DNA from 3 places in the Paludibacterium sp. B53371 genome. Region 1 is predicted to be linked to each of the others. Evidence: predicted binding sites of a transcription regulator. Region 1 holds the regulator's gene; each other region holds the start of a gene.
The links. The regulator sigma-54, encoded in region 1, starts transcription at its own class of promoters, with help from an activator protein. The targets are predictions, from matches to a motif close to CTGGCACGCTTCATGCTT.

Region 1 (6,616 bases):
GATGCCGATAATGTTGTCGGCGCCCGCCGTCCCGACAACCCAGCTGAGATTAAGCTTTTGCTGGTTTTCCTGGTAAAGCTTGCGCACGGTTATGCTAGGCATGGGTCGACCACTCGGAAAGAATCTGGTAGAGCTCGTCCACGCTTTGGGCGGTGAGCATTTTTTCGCGCAACGGGCGGCTGGAGAAGAGTTGCGCCAGCTCGGACAGGACCTGCAGGTGCAGGTCGGTGGCCTGTTCCGGTACCAGCAGGACGAACAGGCTTTGTACCGGTTTGCCGTCCGGGGCATCGAAAGGAATCGGCGCTTTCAGGCGGATGAAGATGGCCGCGGCTTCCTTGAGTCCCTGGGCTCGGCCGTGGGGAATGGCAACCCCCTGACCCAGGCCGGTGGAGCCGAGTTTTTCTCGGGCAAACAGACAATCGAACACCTCGCTGCGGGCGATGCCGCAGGTATTTTCCATCAGCAGACCGACCTGCTCGAAAACCCTTTTCTTGCTGCTGACGTCGAGGTCGAGCAGGATGTGCTCGCGGGAAAGAATCTTACCGATCTGTTTCATAGCGTTTGGCGGCATCGGAGGCCGGGCGGACCGGCTTCGTCAAAAAGTCTGGCAAACAAAAACGGGAACCCGAAGGTTCCCGGCAGTACTGAATGTCACTTTACAGCGAAGCTTCCGGGTGGGCGCCGCGGTGCTCGGTCTGCTTTTCCTTGAACTTCAGCACCTGACGGTCCAGCTTGTCCATCAGCAGGTCGATGGCGGCGTACATGTCGGCCTCGGTGGCTTCGACATGGATGTCCTTGCCGGACAGGTGAACGTTGACCTCGGCTTTCTGGACCAGTTTGTCCACGGACAGGGTAACGGAGACATCGATCAGGTCGTCGACATGGCGGCTGATGCGCTCGAGCTTCTCATCAATATAGTCGCGCAACGACGGGGTGATCTCGAGGTGAAGACCAGTCACTTTGATGTTCATAACCCTTACTCCTTACTTTGTTGCCATGATGACTGCACGGTCGGGTCGGCCGTACAGCCGGATGTTGGATTACAGAGCCTTTCTTTGATTGACCGGCGCTATCTGCATGGCTTCACGATACTTGGCAACGGTACGTCTTGCAACCTGAATTCCCTGGCTGGATAGCTGTTCGGCAATGGCGCTGTCTGACAGTGGCCTGGATGGGTTCTCCTGTTCGATCAGCCTGCGGATATGTGCCTTGATGGCGGTGGCGGAGCATTCTTCGCCACTGTCGGTTTCCAGGGCACTGCCGAAGAAATATTTCAGCTCGAAAAGTCCCCGGGGACAGAGCAGATATTTCTGGGTGGTGACTCTGGAGACGGTGGATTCGTGCAGCCCGAGCTCATCGGCGATATTGCGCAGGATCATCGGCCGCATGGCCACTTCGCCTTGTTCAAAGAACGCTTGCTGCTTGTCGACTATAGCTTCCGACACTTTCAGGATAGTGTCAAATCGCTGTTGAATGTTCTTGACCAGCCACCGTGCCTCTTGCAGACGACTGCCGAGATCGCCGGATTGCTGGCGGTTTTCCGACAGCATGCGGGCGTAGATCTGGTTGACGCGCAATTGCGGGACGGCGCTGCTGTTGAGCTCGGCCACCCAGCGGCCTTTACGCTTTCTGACGGTGACGTCCGGGGTGACGTAATGGGTGTCGCGCGCGTCGAAGCCGCTGGCCGGACGCGGGTTGAGGCGGGCGATCAGGGTCTGGGCTTCGCGCAGGGCATCGTCGCTGGTGCCCAGCAGCTTGCGCAGGCGGGTGTAGTCACGGGCGCCGAGCAGGGCCAGGTGCTGCGCGATGATGTCGCCGGCCAGGGATTTGCCGGGGGTGCTGGCCGGTAATCTGGCCAGTTGCAGTTGCAGGGATTCGGGCAGTGAGCGGGCGCCGACGCCGGGGGGGTCGAACTGCTGCAGCATGCGCAGGCCGACGGCCAGTTCATCTTCGTCCAGGGCCAGCTCTTCGGGCAGACTGGCCACCAGTTCGGCCAGTGGCGTGGTCAGGTAGCCATCGTCATCCAGTTCTTCAATCAGCAGTTGCACGACGGCGTGGTCGCGCTGCGGCAGGTCGATTTCTCCCAGCTGCGACAGCAACAGCTCGCGCAGGGTCTGATGACAGGGCACGTTGTAAAAGGGGTCGAATTCGTCGTCGTAGCTGCCACCACTGCCGGTCCCGCTGCCGCTGCCCCAGTCCTGCAGCGCTTCCATGCCCGGTTCGCTCGCCGTGTCCTGCTCCTGCTGCTTCGGGACCTCTTCGCTGTGGCTGCTTTCCATCGGGCGCTCCGGCAGGCCGGGTTCGCCGGGGGTGTCTTCATCGCGCTCGAGCAGCGGGTTTTCCAGCAGATAGCGTTCGACTTCGGCTTGCAGTTCGACCGTCGACAGTTGCAGCAGCTTGATCGACTGCTGCAATTGCGGCGTCAGGGTCAACTGCTGGGAGACTTTGAGCTGGAGGCTTTGCTTCATGATGGTTTACAGATGGAAATGCTCGCCCAGGTAGACTTTGCGTACCCGCTCGTCGTTGACCAGTGTTTCCGGCTCGCCGGCAGCCAGCACGGCACCGTCGCTGATGATGTAGGCGCGGTCGCAGATCCGCAGTGTTTCTCGCACGTTGTGGTCGGTGATCAGTACGCCGATACCGCGTTCCTTGAGGAAGGAAATGATCTTCTGGATGTCGATGACGGCAATCGGATCGACCCCGGCAAAGGGTTCATCCAGCAGGATGAAGCGTGGCCGCGTGGCCAGCACGCGGGCAATTTCCACCCGGCGCCGCTCGCCGCCGGACAGCGACAGGGCATTGCTGTTGCGCAGATGGGCGATGTTCAGGTCATCCAGCAGCAGGTCGAGCTCTTTTTCCAGTTCGTCTTTCTTGAAGCCGGTGATCTCCAGAATGGCGCGGATGTTTTCGTCGACCGTCATCTTGCGGAAGATCGAGGCTTCCTGCGGCAGATAGCCCAGCCCGAGCCGCGCCCGACGGTGGATCGGCATGTGGGTGATGGACTGCTCGTTGATGGTGATTTCACCGTCATCGGCACCGACCAGACCGACGATCATGTAAAAGCTGGTGGTCTTGCCGGCACCATTCGGCCCCAGCAAACCCACGACTTCGCCACTCTTGATCTGCAGCGAGACATCCTTGACTACCGTGCGGTTCTTGTAGCGCTTTTTCAGGCGCTGCACTGTCAATACGCTATCGGTCATGATCACTTTCCGGCGCCGCTGCTGGCGTCTTTCTTTTGTGGCTGGATGATGGCGGTGACCCGGCCCTTGTTGGCGGTATTGCCGCTGCCGCCCTGGCTCTGATAGACCTGGGTTTCGGTGTTGTAGACGATGACGTCGCCGATCAGCAGGTCATCCCCCTTCTTGACGCGGGCATTGGTGGTCAGGATGGCGGTATGGGTGACCGTGCTGTAGTCGATGCGCTTGGCCTGCCCGTCGATCCAGACATTTTTCTTTTCCGGCGTATCATCCGCCTTCTGACGGAAGGTGACCAGCTTGCCGGTGGCGATCATGGTCTGATTGCCCTGAGCGTCACGGGTGACCGTCAGGTGGTCGGCATGCATCAGCATGGTGCCCTGGATGACCACGACCGCGCCATCCCATTCGGTGATGCCCTTGATCTGGTCGAGCGTGGCGCGGTCGGCGCTGATCTGGATCGGCTTGCCGCTGTCGGCTTTTTCGGCGAACGCCAGCGGGGTGGCCAGGGCAAGGAGTGTCAGCAGCAGGGCGGATTTATTGAACATAAGTGGCCTTTGCATAAGACAGCATGTTCACGATGCCGGTCTTTTGGTCGTAATTGAAACCCGTCGAATTGGCGACACTGCTGCCATAGTGAACGGTGGTCGGCATCGGTGAGCTGGCGTAGTGACGGACGGTGTCGACGGTCATGGCAGAGCTGTCCAGCGTCATCGGCGGCTGACCCGCGACCGCCGGTTTCTGCAGATGCGCCTTATGCTCAAGGAACGCGACGCGCGACTCGGTATTGTAACGCCCGTTGTCGGCGATCAGCGTGTAATCCAGCTGTCCATTCTTGAACAGCGCGATGTTGCCCTGATTGAAATACAGCTCGCGCTGGTTGGGGTACTGCCACAGTCTGTCGGCAATCATGTGCTGCAGGACGCGCCCTTGCTCATCAAAGCGTGTCGCGTCGATTTTCTCGGCAACATATTCGGGCTGGGACGGATCGAGATCATGGCCGAAGCTGCCCAGCTTGGAGACCTGATCCAGCCAGATCGTCAGCAGGGCGGTGAGGGCGACCAGCGCCACGGGGAACAACCGTGTCCAATGCCCGCTCTTCATGACAGATAGCCCGCGATCAGGTCGTCCAGCGTGCCCTGGGCCTGCATGATCAGCTCGCAGGTTTCGCGTACGGCCCCACGTCCGCCACGATTGCCGGTGACGTAGTGGGCGTGCTGGCGCACCACGCTCGGGGCTTCGGGGACGGAAATCGCCAGCCCGACACGCAGCATGACCGGCAGGTCGACCACATCATCGCCCACATAGGCACATTGCGCCGGCTGCACGCCCGCCTTGGCCAGCAAATCCTCGAAAGCCGTGCGCTTGTCGTGAATGCCGGCATAGTAAAAATCGATGCCGAGCCCGCGGGCGCGGTGCTCGACACAGCTTGCGGCGCGGCCGGTAATGAGGGCCAGTTTGACGCCGGTGGACTGCAGCATTTTCAGGCCATGGCCATCCAGCGTATTGAACCCCTTGAGTTCTTCCCCCGCGGCGGTAATGAAAATCGTGCCATCGGTCAGTACACCGTCCACATCCATGATCAGCAGACGGACATTGCGTGCCAGGTCATTGGTCGCTTGCATGTTATTCCTCGGGCTGGCTGGCGGGATCAGACCACGCCGGCCTTGAACAGGTCGTGCATGTTGAGGGCCCCGACCAGCTGCTGTTCGGCATTGGTCACCAGCAGACAGAGCACCTTGCTGGCTTCCATCTGCTCAACGGCCTCGGTGGCCAGGCAGTGTGCCGCAATGGTGCGGGGCGATCGGGTCATGACGTCTTCGATGCGGATGCCGGTCAGGTCCAGGGTCTTGTCCAGCGTGCGACGCAGGTCGCCGTCGGTGTAAACCCCGACCAGCGAGCCGGCGGCATCGGCCACCGCCGTCATGCCCAGACCTTTCTTCGACATTTCCAGCAAGGCATCTTTCAGGGATGCGCCCACCTTGACGCAGGGCAATGCCTCACCGGTGTGCATGACATCGGCAACACGCACCAGCAGGCGGCGGCCGAGGCTGCCCGCCGGATGCGACATGGCAAAGTCTTCTTCGCGGAACTGCCGCTCCTGCATCAGGGTGACGGCCAGGGCATCGCCCAGGGCCAGCTGCGCCGTGGTGCTGGAGGTGGGGGCCAGTCCCAGCGGGCAGGCTTCCTTGTCGACATGGGCATCCAGGTGGACATTGGCCAGCTTGGCCATGGTCGATCCCTCGCGTCCGGTCATGCAGATGGTGTGAATGCCCTTGCGCTTGAGCGCCGGCCACATGGCCAGGACTTCATCACTCTCACCGGAGTTGGACAGTGCCAGCAGGACGTCTTCGCGCATGATCATGCCCAGATCGCCATGCACGGCTTCGGCCGGGTGCAGGAAGAAGGCAGGGGTGCCGGTACTGGCCATGGTGGCGGCGATCTTGCGCGCGACATGACCGGATTTTCCCATGCCGGTCACGACCAGGCGTCCCTTGCAGGCGAGGATCAGATCCACGGCGCGCGAAAAGTCGCCATTCAGACGCAGGGCCAGCGCTTCCAGCGCCTCGGCCTCGGTTCGCAAGACTTCTCGGGCGCTTTGCAAGCGGTTCGTGTAAATTTGGGTATCCATAAGCGTGAATTATATCAAGGTTATAAGCCCAGGGGTCGCGGCTGGTGCAACTTTTGCTTAAACCTTTGACTCTGTCATGTGATATCGATAAAAGTTGCGGAGATCATAACTGACCATGCATTCACTTGCTGTTGTCGTCGTGGTATTGCTGCTGGCTGTACTGGTCATTACCTTGTGCCGCCGGTTGCGCGTTCCTTCCCTGCTGGCCTACCTGCTGATCGGCTTTCTGGCCGGCCCGGCGGTGGCGGGCCTGGTGCCCGAAGGGGAGTCGACCGCCCTGCTGGGTGAGATCGGCATTGTCTTCCTGATGTTTACCATTGGCCTGGAGTTCTCGCTGGCCAAGCTCAAGGCCATGCAACAGCTGGTGTTTGGCGTTGGCCTGCTGCAGGTCACGCTGACCATGCTGCTGGGCGGGGTGGTTTGTTATCTGTTCATTGGTCATGCCGGTGCTGCCTTTGCGCTGGGAGGTGCGCTGGCCATGTCCTCTACCGCGATCGTCAGTCGCCTGCTGACCGAGCAGCGCGAGCTGGGGCAACCGCATGGCCAGCTGGCCATTGGCGTGTTGTTGTTCCAGGACATTGCCGTGGTGCCGCTGTTGATCCTGCTGCCCGCCCTGAGCGGCAGCCAGGCGCTGCTGTGGCAGTCGCTGGGCATGGCGGCTCTCAAGGTGCTGGTGGTGCTGACCGTGTTGCTGGTGCTGGGCCAGCGCCTGATCCGTCCCTGGTTTCATCTGGTCGCACGCCAGCGCTCCGGCGAGCTGTTCATGCTGAATGTCCTGCTGGTGACG
Region 2 (6,616 bases), 920 kb from region 1:
GCCAGATGGGTCAAACACCAGCATCGGCGCCATGGCGCTGCGCGGTCGTTTGCCTCCTTCGATCCGGTTGGCCACTGGTTTGCCCTGATCCTGCGGACTGAAAGAAAAGTCGGTGAGTTGATTGTTGAGCAGGAAACCTCGGCCCGGCACCATGATGCGGCTGCCAAATTGATCCTCGATGGTCGTCGTCATGCTGAGAGCCTGACCGAAGCGGTCGACCACGGCGATCTGGGTGGTGCAGGGCAGCTCCACCGCCTGGTCCCGGCCCCAGGCTGCCACCTGTCCCGGCGGCAGTCCCGGACTGGCCTGCCCCATGCTTTGCCCGGGCTGGATCAACTGGCTGCGTGTCGCCAGATAGGCCGGATCCAGCAGACCGCTGGTCGGTACCGGGACAAAAGCCGGATCAGCCAGATAGCGCGCCCGATCGGCAAAGGCCAGACGGCCGGCTTCGCTGAACAAGTGCACCGCCTGTACCGAAGTCGGCGCCATATCTGTCAGCGGAAAGCGTTCCAGGGTTTTCAGCATTTGCAGCACTGCAATGCCGCCGGAACTGGGCGGGCCCATGCCACACAGCCGATAACCGCGATAGCTGCCACATACTGGCGCGCGCTCGATCGCCCGGTAGTTTTCCAGGTCGTCCGCGGTCATGTCACCGGGACTGCCGGGCGCCTGGTTCACGGCCTTGACGATATCGGCCGCCAGCTTGCCCTGGTAGAACGCCTGCGGCCCCCGCCGGGCGATCAGTCGCAGGGTAGCCGCATAGTCGGGGTTTTTCAGCCGGGTGCCGATGGGCTTTGGACTGCCGTCAGGCCGGTAAAAGTACTGCCGGGCAACCGGGTCCTGCGCCAGGAAGCGCTCACGGCTCAACAGCCCATACAGGCGCGGAGAGATCGGGAATCCCTGTTCGGCCTGCCGGATGGCAGGCTGGAACAGCGTCGCCCAGGGCAATCGCCCGTAACGCCGATGGGCTTGCGCCAGCATGGCCAGCACACCGGGGACGCCGACCGAGCGGCCGCCGACAACCGCACGATAAAAGTCCATGCTCTTGCCATCGGTGCCCAGGAAACGGTCCGGCCGCGCCGCTGCGGGTGCGGTCTCGCGACCATCAAAGGTCGTGACCCGGCCGCCGTCGAAATAGACCAGGAAGGCGCCGCCGCCGATGCCGGAGGATTGCGGCTCGGTCAGGCCGAGCATGGCCTGGGCGGCAATAGCGGCATCCAGCGCACTGCCGCCACGCCGCAGCATGGCCATGCCCGCCGCACTCGACAGCGGCGTGGCCGTGACGATCATCTGGTGCGGCCGGGTGACGGCGGACCGCTCGGTATACCCGGTCGCTGCTTCGGGGGCGGCGGGGCCGGCCATGGCGCCCTGCAGGCTGCTGAGCGCCCAAAACCCTACTGCCAGCAAGTGTTTGAATTTTCTGGCAATGCCACCAATCAACGCTTTCATCGCGTATACTTCCCCTCAACTTTTATGCAATATGCAGTAAACATGTTTTCATTATTAGCACGACAGGCTGGTTCAGTGCCGACGGTGCCCTCCGACGGCCTGATGACAACTCCCGCCAGCCTCATCGTGATTCAGAACAGGTCTTCCATTCATGAGCAAATCTGATCAAGAAAACAGCCTTGCCAGCCATCCGGCATCGGTGCGCATCCGCAGCCGCCTGGTCGCCGCCGGCAAGCGTTTCCATGCCAACGACAACATCGCCGACTTCATTGAGGAAGGCGAACTCGATCAACTGCAGGCCGAAGTGCAGCAGCACATGCAGCAGGTTCTGCAAAGCCTGGTGATCGACACCGAGAACGATCACAACACGCAGGAAACCGCCAAGCGGGTGGCCAAGATGTTCGTACGCGAAGTCTTCAGGGGGCGCTATGTGCCGATGCCGCCCTCGACCGAATTTCCCAATGTCGAACAGCTCAACGAACTGATGATCGTCGGGCCGATCATGGTGCGCAGCGCCTGCTCGCACCACCTGTGCCCGATCATGGGCAAGGTATGGGTCGGCGTGATGCCAAACGAGCACTCCAACCTGATCGGGCTGTCGAAATACGCCCGGCTGATCGACTGGGTCATGACCCGGCCGCAGATTCAGGAAGAAGCCGTTTCCCACATGGCAGACCTGCTGATGAACAAACTGCAGCCGGATGGCCTGGCCATCGTCATGGAAGCCGACCACTTCTGCATGCACTGGCGCGGGGTCAAGGACGATCAGTCCAAGATGACCAATAGCGTGATGCGCGGCTCTTTCCTGCGCGATGCCAATTTGCGTCGTGAATTCCTGTCTTTGATCCACAGGGGATAATCATGTTGGTTCGTTTGATCTACGCCAGTCAGACCGCAGAAACCATTTCGGCCAAGCTGATCGAGGCCATTCTGTCGCAGGCTCAGGTACACAATCCGGCCAACGGCATCACCGGACTGCTGTGCTACAGCCAGAAGACTTTCGTGCAGGTGCTGGAGGGTGGCCGTACCGAGGTCAACCGTCTGTTCCAGCTGCTGGCCAAGGATCCCCGCCACCAGAACGTCACGCTGCTGCAGTACGAAGAGATTGCCGAACGGCGTTACGCCAACTGGGCCATGGCCCGGGTGGCGCTGGACAAGCTGAACATGTCGCTGCTGCTGCGCTTCTCCGACAGCCCGCAACTCGACCCGTACTCGGTCAGCGGCGAAAGCACGGCCCGGTTGCTGGAAGCCCTGGCCGAGGCCGGCGCACTCGGCACGCGGGGCTGATACAGCGCCGGTCCGACAAGAAACCGCCGGACCGGTCAGCCGCACAATGCATCAGGCCAGACGGGCAGCCAGCTCGGCGACCCGCTTGCCCAGCAGGCGGGCTGTTTCCAGATCGCCGGCACGCGGCGCCTCGTCCGGCGAGGCATCGGATGGCGCAATGGCCAGCGCACCGGCAAAGCCGGCGGTCCAGTTGACGTCTGCCGGACCATGCGCCTTGGTATTGGACGGCATCAGGCCGGTGCCGACCCAGATCTGCGAATGCTGCTGTGACAGGGTAAACAGGTATTGAATGGTGGCACCCTTGTCGCCGTTGACGGAGGCCGAGGTGGTAAAGCCGGCAGCCAGCTTGTCTTTCCAGGCCTGCACAAACCACGCCTTGGATGAGGCATCGGCAAATTTCTTGAATTGCCAGGCCGGACCGCCCATATAGGTCGGCGACCCATAGAGGATGGCATCGGCCCCTGCCAGGGCGTCGAAGGTACCATCCGGCAAATTGCCGTCAGCATCAATGCGATACATCACCACCTGGGTGCCGGCAACGCCTGCCGCGCCGTCGCGGACGGCCTCGGCTTGTTTGGCGGTGTGGCCGTAACCGCTGAAGTAGACAATGGCGATGGTTGTCATGGCTGCAAACTCCCTGTTGTTGTGGAAGACGATCAGGATGCCTTCCGGCACCGGTTGTCTGTTTATAGACCATCCGTTGACATGCCCCGGAATTCCGCCATGGCGAAGACTGAAACGATGTATCTGCAGGATTTCACGCTGGGCCAGACCTTTGTCAGTGCCTCCCACGAGATGACGATGGCCGACATCAAGGCCTTTGCCGCCCAATTCGACCCGCAGCCCTTCCATCTGGATGAGGACGCCGCGCGCAACACCCTGTTCGCCGGACTGGCGGCCAGTGGCTGGCATACCGCGGCGGTCACCATGCGTTTGCTGGTGGGCAGCGGCCTGCCGGTTGCCGGCGGGCTGGTGGGGGCGGGCGCCGAACTGCGCTGGCCGCGCCCGACCCGGCCCGGCGACCGTCTACAGGTCACCAGCGAGGTGATCGACATCAAGACTTCCCCTTCGCGCCCCGAGCGCGGTCTGGTTACCCTGAAAAGCGAAACCCGCAACCAGGATGGCGCGCTGGTACAGAGCATGACCTCTCGCTTGTCCGTGCCGATTCGTCCGTCTTGACCCAATGACGTTCGGATTTCCGAACGTCATTCCCCCTGGCTGGTACGGAAATCCAAACGCCGCGCCAGCCGCCTGGTTTTATATTCATACAAATCAACAAGTTAAAAACCACTTCCTCCGCCATGATGCTGGCACGCGATGTGCTAATCAGTAGCCGGGCGATGACAACAAACGGCCACGAGCCGTTCGCGGCAGACAAGACGCCGCCGCATCGTGCACACACACACAACCTGATGGCGCCTCTCGCGGGAGGCTGACCGGAGGACAGGGCTACGCCATGACGGATCAGGGATCGACACCGTTAGCGCGTGCCGGCTTTTTGAACCGGAGATTGTATGAAATCGAACAAAATCACCCTTTGGGTCGGCATCGCGCTGATCCTTGGTATCGTTGTCGGCTTCCTGTGTCACAACTCGCTGACGGCTGAGGCGGCCAAGAATGTGGCCAGCAACTTGTCCATCCTCACCGACGTTTTCCTGCGCATGATCAAGATGATCATCGGGCCGCTGGTGTTCTCGACGCTGGTGGTCGGGATTGCCAGCTCCGACACCAAATCGGTCGGCCGCGTTGGCGGCAAGGCGATGGTCTGGTTCATCCTGGCTTCGCTGGTCTCGCTGCTGATCGGCATGTTCTACGCCAACGTACTGCAACCGGGTGTCGGCTATAACCTGCCGATGCCGACCGGCAGTGCCGGCCTGAAAACCAGCGCGCTGAATCTGCATGACTTCATTTCGCACATGTTCCCGAAGAGCTTCTTTGAGGCCATGACCAATAACGAGATGCTGCAGATTGTGGTGTTCTCGCTGTTCTTCGGTATTTCGATGGCGCAGTTGAAAAACCGCTTCCCGACCACGCTGCGCAATATGCTGGATGATGTGGCACACACCATGCTCAAGCTGACCGGCATTGTGATGGCCTTTGCCCCGCTGGGCGTGTTCGGTGCCGTTGCTGCCACCATCACCACCCAGGGTCTGGGCATCCTGATGATCTATGCCCGTTTCCTCGGCGCTTTCCTGGTCGCCATCGCCACGCTGTGGGCCTTCCTGCTGGCCATTGGCTATCTGTACCTCGGCCGTGATGTCATGGTGCTGATGAAGAAGATTCGCGCCCCGATGATGCTGGGCTTCGCCACGGCCAGCTCGGAAGCCGCCTTCCCCAAGGTGCTGGAACAACTGGATGCCTTCGGGGTCGACAGCCGCATTTCCGGCTTTGTACTGCCGCTGGGCTACTCCTTCAACCTGGCCGCCTCGGTGATGTATGCCTCCTTCGCCGCCCTGTTCATCTCCCAGGTCTATAACGTGCCAATGTCGCTGGGCAGCCAGCTGACCATGCTGCTGGTGCTGATGGTTACCAGCAAGGGGATCGCCGGTGTGCCGCGGGCCTCGCTGGTGGTGGTCGCCGCTGTGCTGCCGATGTTCCATCTGCCGGAAGCCGGGATTCTGCTGATCCTTGGCATTGACCAGTTCCTCGACATGTTCCGTACCGCGACCAATGTGATGGCCAACTCGATTGCCACCGCCACGGTCGCCAAGATGGAGAACATGCTGGGCGCGCCCCAGGCCGAGCAGCAGGATGGCCTCATCGCCGAACCGGTGGTGCAACTGGTCAGCCAGGAAGCCTGAGCTTGAAACCGAAAATGAGGCCGCCAGCTGGCGGCCTTTTTTCATGGCAAAGCTTGATCAGGCGGTTTGCCAGCACAGGGCATTCTGACTATTCTCGCCGGGATGGTAACCCTCTCTTGCTATTACACCTTATGGCCAAACACCGCTCACTGTCAGGCACCCTGCTCTATCTGGCGCTGATTGCCCTGATCGTGGCCGGCTTTGCCTGCTGGGCCTTCAATGCCAGTCTGTCGTCCTCGCTGGCGGAACTGGAAAACAGCGCCAACCAGCGGCTGGATCTGTACAGCGCGACGCTGGACAGTGAGGTGGAGCGTTTTGCCCGGCTGCCCGGGGTATTGGGCTTGTCGCCGGCGGTCGTCGGCCTGCTGCATGCCCCCCGGGACCTGATCCTGCAGAAGCAGGTCAATCGTTATCTGGAACACCTGACCGAGCGCACCAGCGCCACCGCCATCTACATCATGGACAATCAGGGTCAGGTCATCGCCACCAGCAACTGGCAGCAACCTGACAGCTTCCTCGGCGAAAACGACGCTTTCCGCCCGTATTTCAAAGAAGCCATCATCGGCAAGAGCAGCCGCTTCTTCGGCATCGGCACCACGCGCAGCGAGCCGGGCTATTACTTGTCGCAGGCGCTGGATGATAACGGACAGGCCATCGGCGTGGCGGTCGTCAAAATCAGTCTGTCCCGGCTGGAGCACACCTGGAGCCAGAACAAGGCGCTGGTATGGGTGGCCGACGCCAACCGCGTGGTGATTCTGGCCTCGCGGCCGGAGTGGAAATTCGCCTCCCTCGGCACCTTGCCGCCACAAGACCAGCAACGGCTGGACGAAACGCGCCAATACAACCGTCTGAAGTTGCGACCGCTGAAGATCGACTTACTGCATCAGCAATCCAGCGACGCCCGCGTCGTACGCTGGATGGCGCCATCCGGGGTGGCCGATTCGCCCTTGCACCGCTATCTGGAACAAACGCGCCCACTGGCAGGCAGCAACTGGCAACTGTCGGTGCTGGAAAGCCTCGCCCCCGCCTACAGCCTGGCTTACAGCCGCGCCAGCCTGGCGGCCGTGCTGTCCATCCTG
Region 3 (6,616 bases), 1.7 Mb from region 1:
CTCCAGAGCCAGGGTCACGGCAATCGCGCCGCTGCCACAGCCAAGATCCAGCACCTGCGCCGGGCCGCGCCCCTGACGCGCCAGCGCTGCCTCCACCAGATGTTCGGTTTCCGGACGCGGGATCAGCACGGACGGCGAAACCGCAAAAGGTCGACCGTAAAACTCGCGCTGCCCCAGCAGATAGGCCAGCGGCTCCCCGTCCACACGCCGCTGCGCCAGCCGGCAGAATGCCGCATAGACGCCCGACTGCAGCTCATGCTCCGGATAAGCGACGATGCGGGCATGGGTCAGATCCGGCACGACATGCATCAACAACAGACGGGACTCAAGGCGCGGCAGCGCAAAAGCGCGCAGCGCCGAAGCAATGGTAGGCGTCATCAGGGTCATTCCGGCAGATCGGCGTACGGCATGCGCCGCAGAATAATGCGCGTCTTGCGCCCCAGTCCGGGCGCATTGCGGTGCTCGTCGTAGTAACGCGGGTTGGGTACCATGGCCGCCAGCTTGGCGGCCTGGCCAGCGCTGAGCCGTGCCGCCGAAGTATGGAAGTAATAGCGCGCAGCCGCCTGGGCACCAAACACGCCATTGCCCCATTCAATCACATTCAGGTAGATCTCGAAGATACGGCGCTTGTCCATCACGGCCTCCAGCATCACCGTGATCAGCGCCTCCTCGGCCTTGCGCCAGGGCGTGCGCTTGTCGGAGAGAAACAGATTCTTCGCCAGTTGCTGGCTAATGGTCGAGCCACCGGCCACAATACGCCCCTTTTTCAGGTTTTTCTCGAAGGCCGTTTCGATGCCATCCCAGTCGAAACCGACGTGATCGACAAAATTGGCGTCTTCCGCGGCAATCAGGGCACGTTTGAGGTTGGGCGAGATCTGTTCGTAGGCCACCCACTGCTGACGCAGCTCGGCCTCGGGATCGTCTTCCTGCAGCTTGGCCAGCTGCTCGTTCATGAAGGCGCTGGCCGACGGGTTATGGCTGCGCCAGTAAACGATATGGCCGAAGATCCACAGGTTATATAAGGCAAAGGCGGTCACCAGGACCGCCAGCAGCTTGCTGAACCAGCGCATCGTCAGGCCAGCAATTCGCGCAGCATATTCGTCACCTTGCGCGTTTCCGGCTTGACGCCATGCCAGATATGGAAGGATTCCGCGGCCTGCTCGACCAGCATGCCCAGGCCATCGGCCAGCATGCCGGCATTTTCCGACTGGGCGCGCTGCAGGAACAGCGTCAGACCACTGCTGTATACCATGTCATAGGCCAGCGAGCGGGTGGTGAAAATACCGTGCGGGATCGGCGGCAGCTCGTTGTGCAGGCTGGTGGAGGTGCCATTGATCACAATGTCGAAATGCTGCCCGGCCAGTTGCTCATAGGCGGAGGCGGCACAGCGCCCCAGACCGAGCGCCTCGAAATGGTGCACCAGTGCCTCGGCCTTGATCAGGGTACGATTGGCAATGGTGACCGAGGCCGGTTTTTCCTGCAGGACAGGCCCGAGCACGCCGCGCACGGCACCACCGGCACCAAGAATCAGCACGCGCTTGCCTGCGATGGGGAAATCCAGGTTTTCCACGATGTCCCGCACCAGCCCCACGCCATCGGTGTTGTCGCCGAACACCTTGCCGTCGCGGAAGGTCAGGGTGTTGACAGCCTCGGCGGCACGCGCACGCTCGGACAGCTCGGTCGCCAGACGATAGGCGTCCCCCTTGAACGGCAAGGTCACATTCAGACCACAGCCCCCGGTTTTGACGAAGGCAGCGACCACATCGGCAAAACGGTCGGTGGCAGCCTGCAAGCGCTCATAGCGTATCGACCGGTTTTCGGCCCGGGCGAATTCGGCATGAATGAAAGGCGACTGGCTATGGTCTACGGGGTTACCGATGACGGCGTAACGTTCGGTCATGATCTGCTTTCTGGAAATCCGTTTACTGCGGTTGTCCGCTACTTTAGCCGCGACAGCCTCATGCATCAACACATTCAACCCTGTACCCAGGGCAAGCCATGCTTTTTCCAGCCATTGAGGTGGCCACGCTGGCTCATGCCATCCTTATCCCCCTCAAAGCCTTCCAGCACGTTATAGACCGCGGCGAACCCGGTCCCCTGCACCACACGTGCGGCCTCATCCGAGCGCGCACCGCTGCGGCACATCAGCATCACCGTCGCCTCCGGTGCGACACGGGCCTGCAACTGGGCGAGAAACTGGCCGTTGAGCTGCATGCCGGGATAACTGCGCCACTCGACACAGACGGCATTCGGCACCATGCCGACAAACTGCCACTCGGCAGCACTGCGCACATCCACCAACACCGCACCCGGCAAGTGCTGCATCAGGTACCAGGCTTCCTCCGGCAGCAGCGCCCCCTGATACGGCGCCCCCATGGCGGCGGCTCGCCCGGCGGCCTGTTGCAAAATTGTCTGAACCTGATCCATCACAGACTCCCCGCTCAGCGGTCAAAAATATGACGTCTTGATTATCCGTTGCAGGCGCAGACAAGGCAATGCCTGTTCACTCGGGCCGGATATGCATCATTTTGGTGCATAAAATCGGGGACAGCACTAAAATGGGTCGGCCAGTATCATGACGTACGCGTATCCAGCACGCCCTACAAGGATTTACCGTCCGGAAAAGGGTTGGCACGCTTCATGCTAGACAGTGTCCAGCAACCATTTCAGGCATCACCTTGAAGCAAGTAGCCCAATTTAGGAGATCAACATGGCGGTAGCAGACGTAGTGAAACTGATCCAGGAAAACGACGTGAAGTTTGTTGACCTGCGCTTTACCGACACGCGCGGCAAGGAACAACACGTATCCATTCCGGCACATGTCCTGACCGAAGATGCTGAAGCCTGGTTTGAACGCGGCCATGCGTTCGACGGCTCGTCGATCGCCGGCTGGAAGGGCATTCAGGCCTCCGACATGCTGCTGATGGCCGATCCGGCCACTGCCAAGATCGATCCGTTCTTCGACGAAGCCACCGTCATCATGAGCTGCGACGTGGTCGACCCGGCCGATGGCAAGGGCTATGACCGCTGTCCGCGTTCCATCGCCAAGCGCGCCGAAGCCTACCTGAAGGCCACCGGCATTGGCGATACCGCCTACTTCGGCCCGGAACCGGAATTCTTCATTTTCGACTCGGTCACCTGGGGTGCCGACATGTCCGGCTGCTTCGTCAAGATCGAGTCGGAAGAAGGTGCCTGGGCCTCGGCCCAGCAGTTCGAAGGTGGCAACACCGGCCACCGCCCGGGCATCAAGGGCGGCTACTTCCCGGTACCGCCGGTCGACTCCGCTCAGGACATCCGTTCGGCCATGGTGCTGCTGCTGGAAGAGCTGGGCGTACCGGTCGAAGTCCACCACCACGAAGTGGCCACCGGCGGCCAGAACGAAATCGGGACCAAGTTCTCCACGCTGACCCAGCGCGCCGACTGGACCCAGATCCTCAAATATGTGGTGCATAACGTGGCGCACAGCTACGGCAAGACCGCCACCTTCATGCCGAAGCCGATCGTCGGCGACAATGGCTCGGGCATGCACGTGCATCAGTCGATCTGGAAAGACGGTCAGAACACCTTCGCCGGTGACGGTTATGCCGGCCTGTCCGATACCGCCCTGTACTACATCGGCGGCATCATCAAGCACGCCAAGGCACTGAACGCCATCGCCAACCCGGGCACCAACTCGTACAAGCGTCTGGTTCCGCACTACGAAGCCCCGGTGAAGCTGGCCTACTCGGCCAAGAACCGCTCGGCCTCGATCCGCATTCCGCACGTGGCCAGCCCCAAGGCCCGTCGTATCGAAGCCCGTTTCCCGGATCCGCTGGCCAACCCGTACCTGCTGTTCTCGGCACTGCTGATGGCCGGTCTGGACGGCATCCAGAACAAGATCCACCCGGGCGACCCGGCCGACAAGAACCTGTACGATCTGCCGCCGGAAGAAGACAAGCTGATCCCGACCGTCTGCGCCTCGCTGGACGAAGCGCTGGATGCCCTGGACAAGGATCGCGAGTTCCTGACCCGCGGCGGCGTATTCAGCAACGAGTGGATTGATGCCTACATCGAGCTGAAGATGCAGGAAGTCAACCTGGCGCGCATGACCACGCACCCGGTTGAATTCTCGATGTACTACAGCCTGTAATTGTGCCGAACCGCGCCCGGGGTGCGGTCTGGAAAACCCGCTCTCCCGTGAGGGAAGCGGGTTTTTTTCCGGGCCCCCGCCAGAGCGCACCAAAACAGTGCATACTGAATCATGCCAATGGATTTCGTGCCCCAAGCTGACAAGAGCCTGTCATGACCGGAACAGAAAACACGCCGCCCGGCTTTGCCGGACTCGAACTACTCGACACCCCGGTGCTGATCGTGCGCCGCGATGGTGAATTGGTGTTTGCCAATCCGGCCAGTGAAAACCTGCTCGGTCTGGGACGGCGCGAACTCATGCGTCATCACCTCGCCGAGCTGTTCCTGCCCTGTGAGGCACTGCAGCAGGCACTGGCCACCGCCTTTGCCCACAATGCCAGCTATATCGAACACGACCTGGAGCTGGTCACGGCGCAAGGCGCCCAGCCTCTGCATCTGGCCCTGTCGGTGACGCCAATCGATCAGGGAGAGGGACTGGCGCTGATCGAGCTGCGCTCGCTCGACCAGCAGCTGCGCATCGTCAATGAAGAACGGCGTCTGCTGCAGCATCAGGCCAACCGCGAGCTGATCCGCAACCTGGCGCACGAGATCAAGAACCCGCTCGGCGGCATCCGCGGCGCGGCGCAACTGCTGGAACACGAGCTGCAGGACCGGCCAGAACTGAAGGAATACACCGAAGTCATCAAGGAAGAGGCCCTGCGGCTGCAATCTCTGGTTGACCGCATGCTGGCGCCGCATCGGCGCCATGTTGTCAGCGAGGTCAACATTCACGAGGTCCTGGAGCGCGTGCGCAGCATCGCCCTGGCCGAGTATCCACAAGGCCTGACCATGCAGCGCGACTACGATGTCAGCCTGCCGATGCTGGTGGCCGACAAGGAACAATTGATCCAGGTGGTGCTGAATATCGTCAAGAACGCCATCCAGGCCATGAAGGGTCAGGGCCGGGTCATCCTGCGCACCCGCGTGGCACGCCAGGCCACCCTGGCACGCAAGCGGCACCACCTGGCACTGAAATTGCAAATCATCGATGACGGCCCCGGCATTCCGGAAGACATCCGCGACCACCTGTTCTACCCGCTAGTGACCGGTCGTGCCGAAGGCACCGGCCTGGGGCTGACCCTGGCTCAGGCCTATGTGCACCAGCACGGTGGCAGCATCGAGTTCGATTCACGGCCGGGACAAACCTGCTTTACCGTCATGCTGCCCTTCAAACAAGAACAAACACTCGCCAACGCACCTGGCGCGCAAGGAGACTGAACGATGCCGGTCTGGATCATCGACGACGACAAAGCCATTCGCTGGGTCCTGGAAAAAGCCCTGGCCCGCAGCGCCATCGACTACCGCAGCTTTGCCAGCGCCGACGACGCGCTCAATGCCCTGGAGGACGAACAGCCGCGCGTCATCATCTCCGATATCCGCATGCCCGGCACCGACGGGCTGAAATTTCTCACCCGGGTCAAGGAGCGCCATCCGCAACTGCCGGTCATCATCATGACCGCACATGCCGACCTCGACTCGGCGGTTTCCGCATTCCAGGGGGGGGCCTTTGAGTACCTGCCCAAACCCTTTGACATCGATCAGGCGGTCGAACTGATCGAACGCGCGCTGGCCGAGTCGGGCCAGCATGACGACACCCCTGCCCCGCAAGCCGCGCTGCCGGTACTACTGGGTCAGGCACCGGCCATGCAGGATGTTTTCCGCGCCATCGGCCGCCTGTCGCAATCCACCGTCACGGTGTTGATTACCGGCGAGTCCGGGACGGGCAAGGAACGGGTTGCCGAGGCCCTGCACCTGCACTCGGTGCGTGCCGGTCGCCCGTTCATCGCCCTGAATACCGCCGCCATCCCGAAGGATCTGCTGGAAAGCGAACTGTTCGGCCACGAGAAGGGGGCCTTCACCGGCGCCCAGGCCACCCGTCGCGGACGTTTCGAAGAGGCGGAGGGCGGCACGCTGTTTCTCGACGAAATCGGCGACATGCCGACCGAATTGCAGACCCGCCTGCTGCGCGTCCTGTCCGACGGCCACTTCTACCGGGTGGGGGGCCACACCCCGATCAAAGCCAATGTGCGCGTGATTGCGGCCACACACCAGCACCTGGAGGAACGGGTGCGCAATGGCCAGTTCCGCGAAGACCTGTTCCACCGTCTCAACGTGATCCGCCTGCGTCTGCCGCCCTTGCGCGAACGCAGCGAGGATATCCCGCTGCTGACGCAGCACTTTCTGGCGCGCAGCGCAGCCAGCCTGGGCGTGGAAAGCAAGCGGCTGAGCCCGGCGGCCATGCAGTGCATCGTCGATTACGACTTCCCGGGCAATGTGCGCCAGCTGGAAAACCTCTGTCAGTGGATCACCGTCATGGCTCCCGGCCAGACCGTTGAAGTCTCGGATCTGCCGCCAGAGCTAAAGAATCCGGCCTCGACGGTCGCCACGGCAGACATGCCCGAGCTGCCGGCCGCCAGCCAGTCCGCCCAGGAGGCGGACTGGCTCAAGG

Region 2: the regulator sigma-54 is predicted to act here: its motif matches at 4,044-4,061, upstream of JNO51_RS16895 (dicarboxylate/amino acid:cation symporter).
Region 3: the regulator sigma-54 is predicted to act here: its motif matches at 2,629-2,646, upstream of glnA (type I glutamate--ammonia ligase).

What each region holds. Positions count from the first base shown of each region.
Region 1 covers NZ_CP069163.1:2,626,088-2,632,703, reverse strand. The annotation lists gene hprK (HPr(Ser) kinase/phosphatase) at 1-102, opposite strand, end outside; gene ptsN (PTS IIA-like nitrogen regulatory protein PtsN) at 95-556, opposite strand; gene hpf (ribosome hibernation-promoting factor, HPF/YfiA family) at 657-971, opposite strand; gene JNO51_RS12570 (RNA polymerase factor sigma-54) at 1,041-2,468, opposite strand; gene lptB (LPS export ABC transporter ATP-binding protein) at 2,475-3,203, opposite strand; gene lptA (lipopolysaccharide transport periplasmic protein LptA) at 3,206-3,745, opposite strand; gene lptC (LPS export ABC transporter periplasmic protein LptC) at 3,735-4,301, opposite strand; gene JNO51_RS12550 (HAD family hydrolase) at 4,298-4,822, opposite strand; gene JNO51_RS12545 (KpsF/GutQ family sugar-phosphate isomerase) at 4,849-5,829, opposite strand; gene JNO51_RS12540 (cation:proton antiporter) at 5,945-6,616, shown strand, end outside.
Region 2 covers NZ_CP069163.1:3,548,836-3,555,451, reverse strand. The annotation lists gene ggt (gamma-glutamyltransferase) at 1-1,449, opposite strand, end outside; gene folE (GTP cyclohydrolase I) at 1,601-2,308, shown strand; gene JNO51_RS16910 (BLUF domain-containing protein) at 2,311-2,736, shown strand; gene JNO51_RS16905 (flavodoxin family protein) at 2,788-3,360, opposite strand; gene JNO51_RS16900 (MaoC family dehydratase) at 3,460-3,915, shown strand; gene JNO51_RS16895 (dicarboxylate/amino acid:cation symporter) at 4,251-5,537, shown strand; gene JNO51_RS16890 (ATP-binding protein) at 5,654-6,616, shown strand, end outside.
Region 3 covers NZ_CP069163.1:660,447-667,062, reverse strand. The annotation lists gene prmC (peptide chain release factor N(5)-glutamine methyltransferase) at 1-378, opposite strand, end outside; gene mtgA (monofunctional biosynthetic peptidoglycan transglycosylase) at 384-1,070, opposite strand; gene aroE (shikimate dehydrogenase) at 1,073-1,900, opposite strand; gene JNO51_RS03200 (rhodanese-like domain-containing protein) at 1,975-2,427, opposite strand; gene glnA (type I glutamate--ammonia ligase) at 2,711-4,129, shown strand; gene glnL (nitrogen regulation protein NR(II)) at 4,282-5,385, shown strand; gene ntrC (nitrogen regulation protein NR(I)) at 5,389-6,616, shown strand, end outside.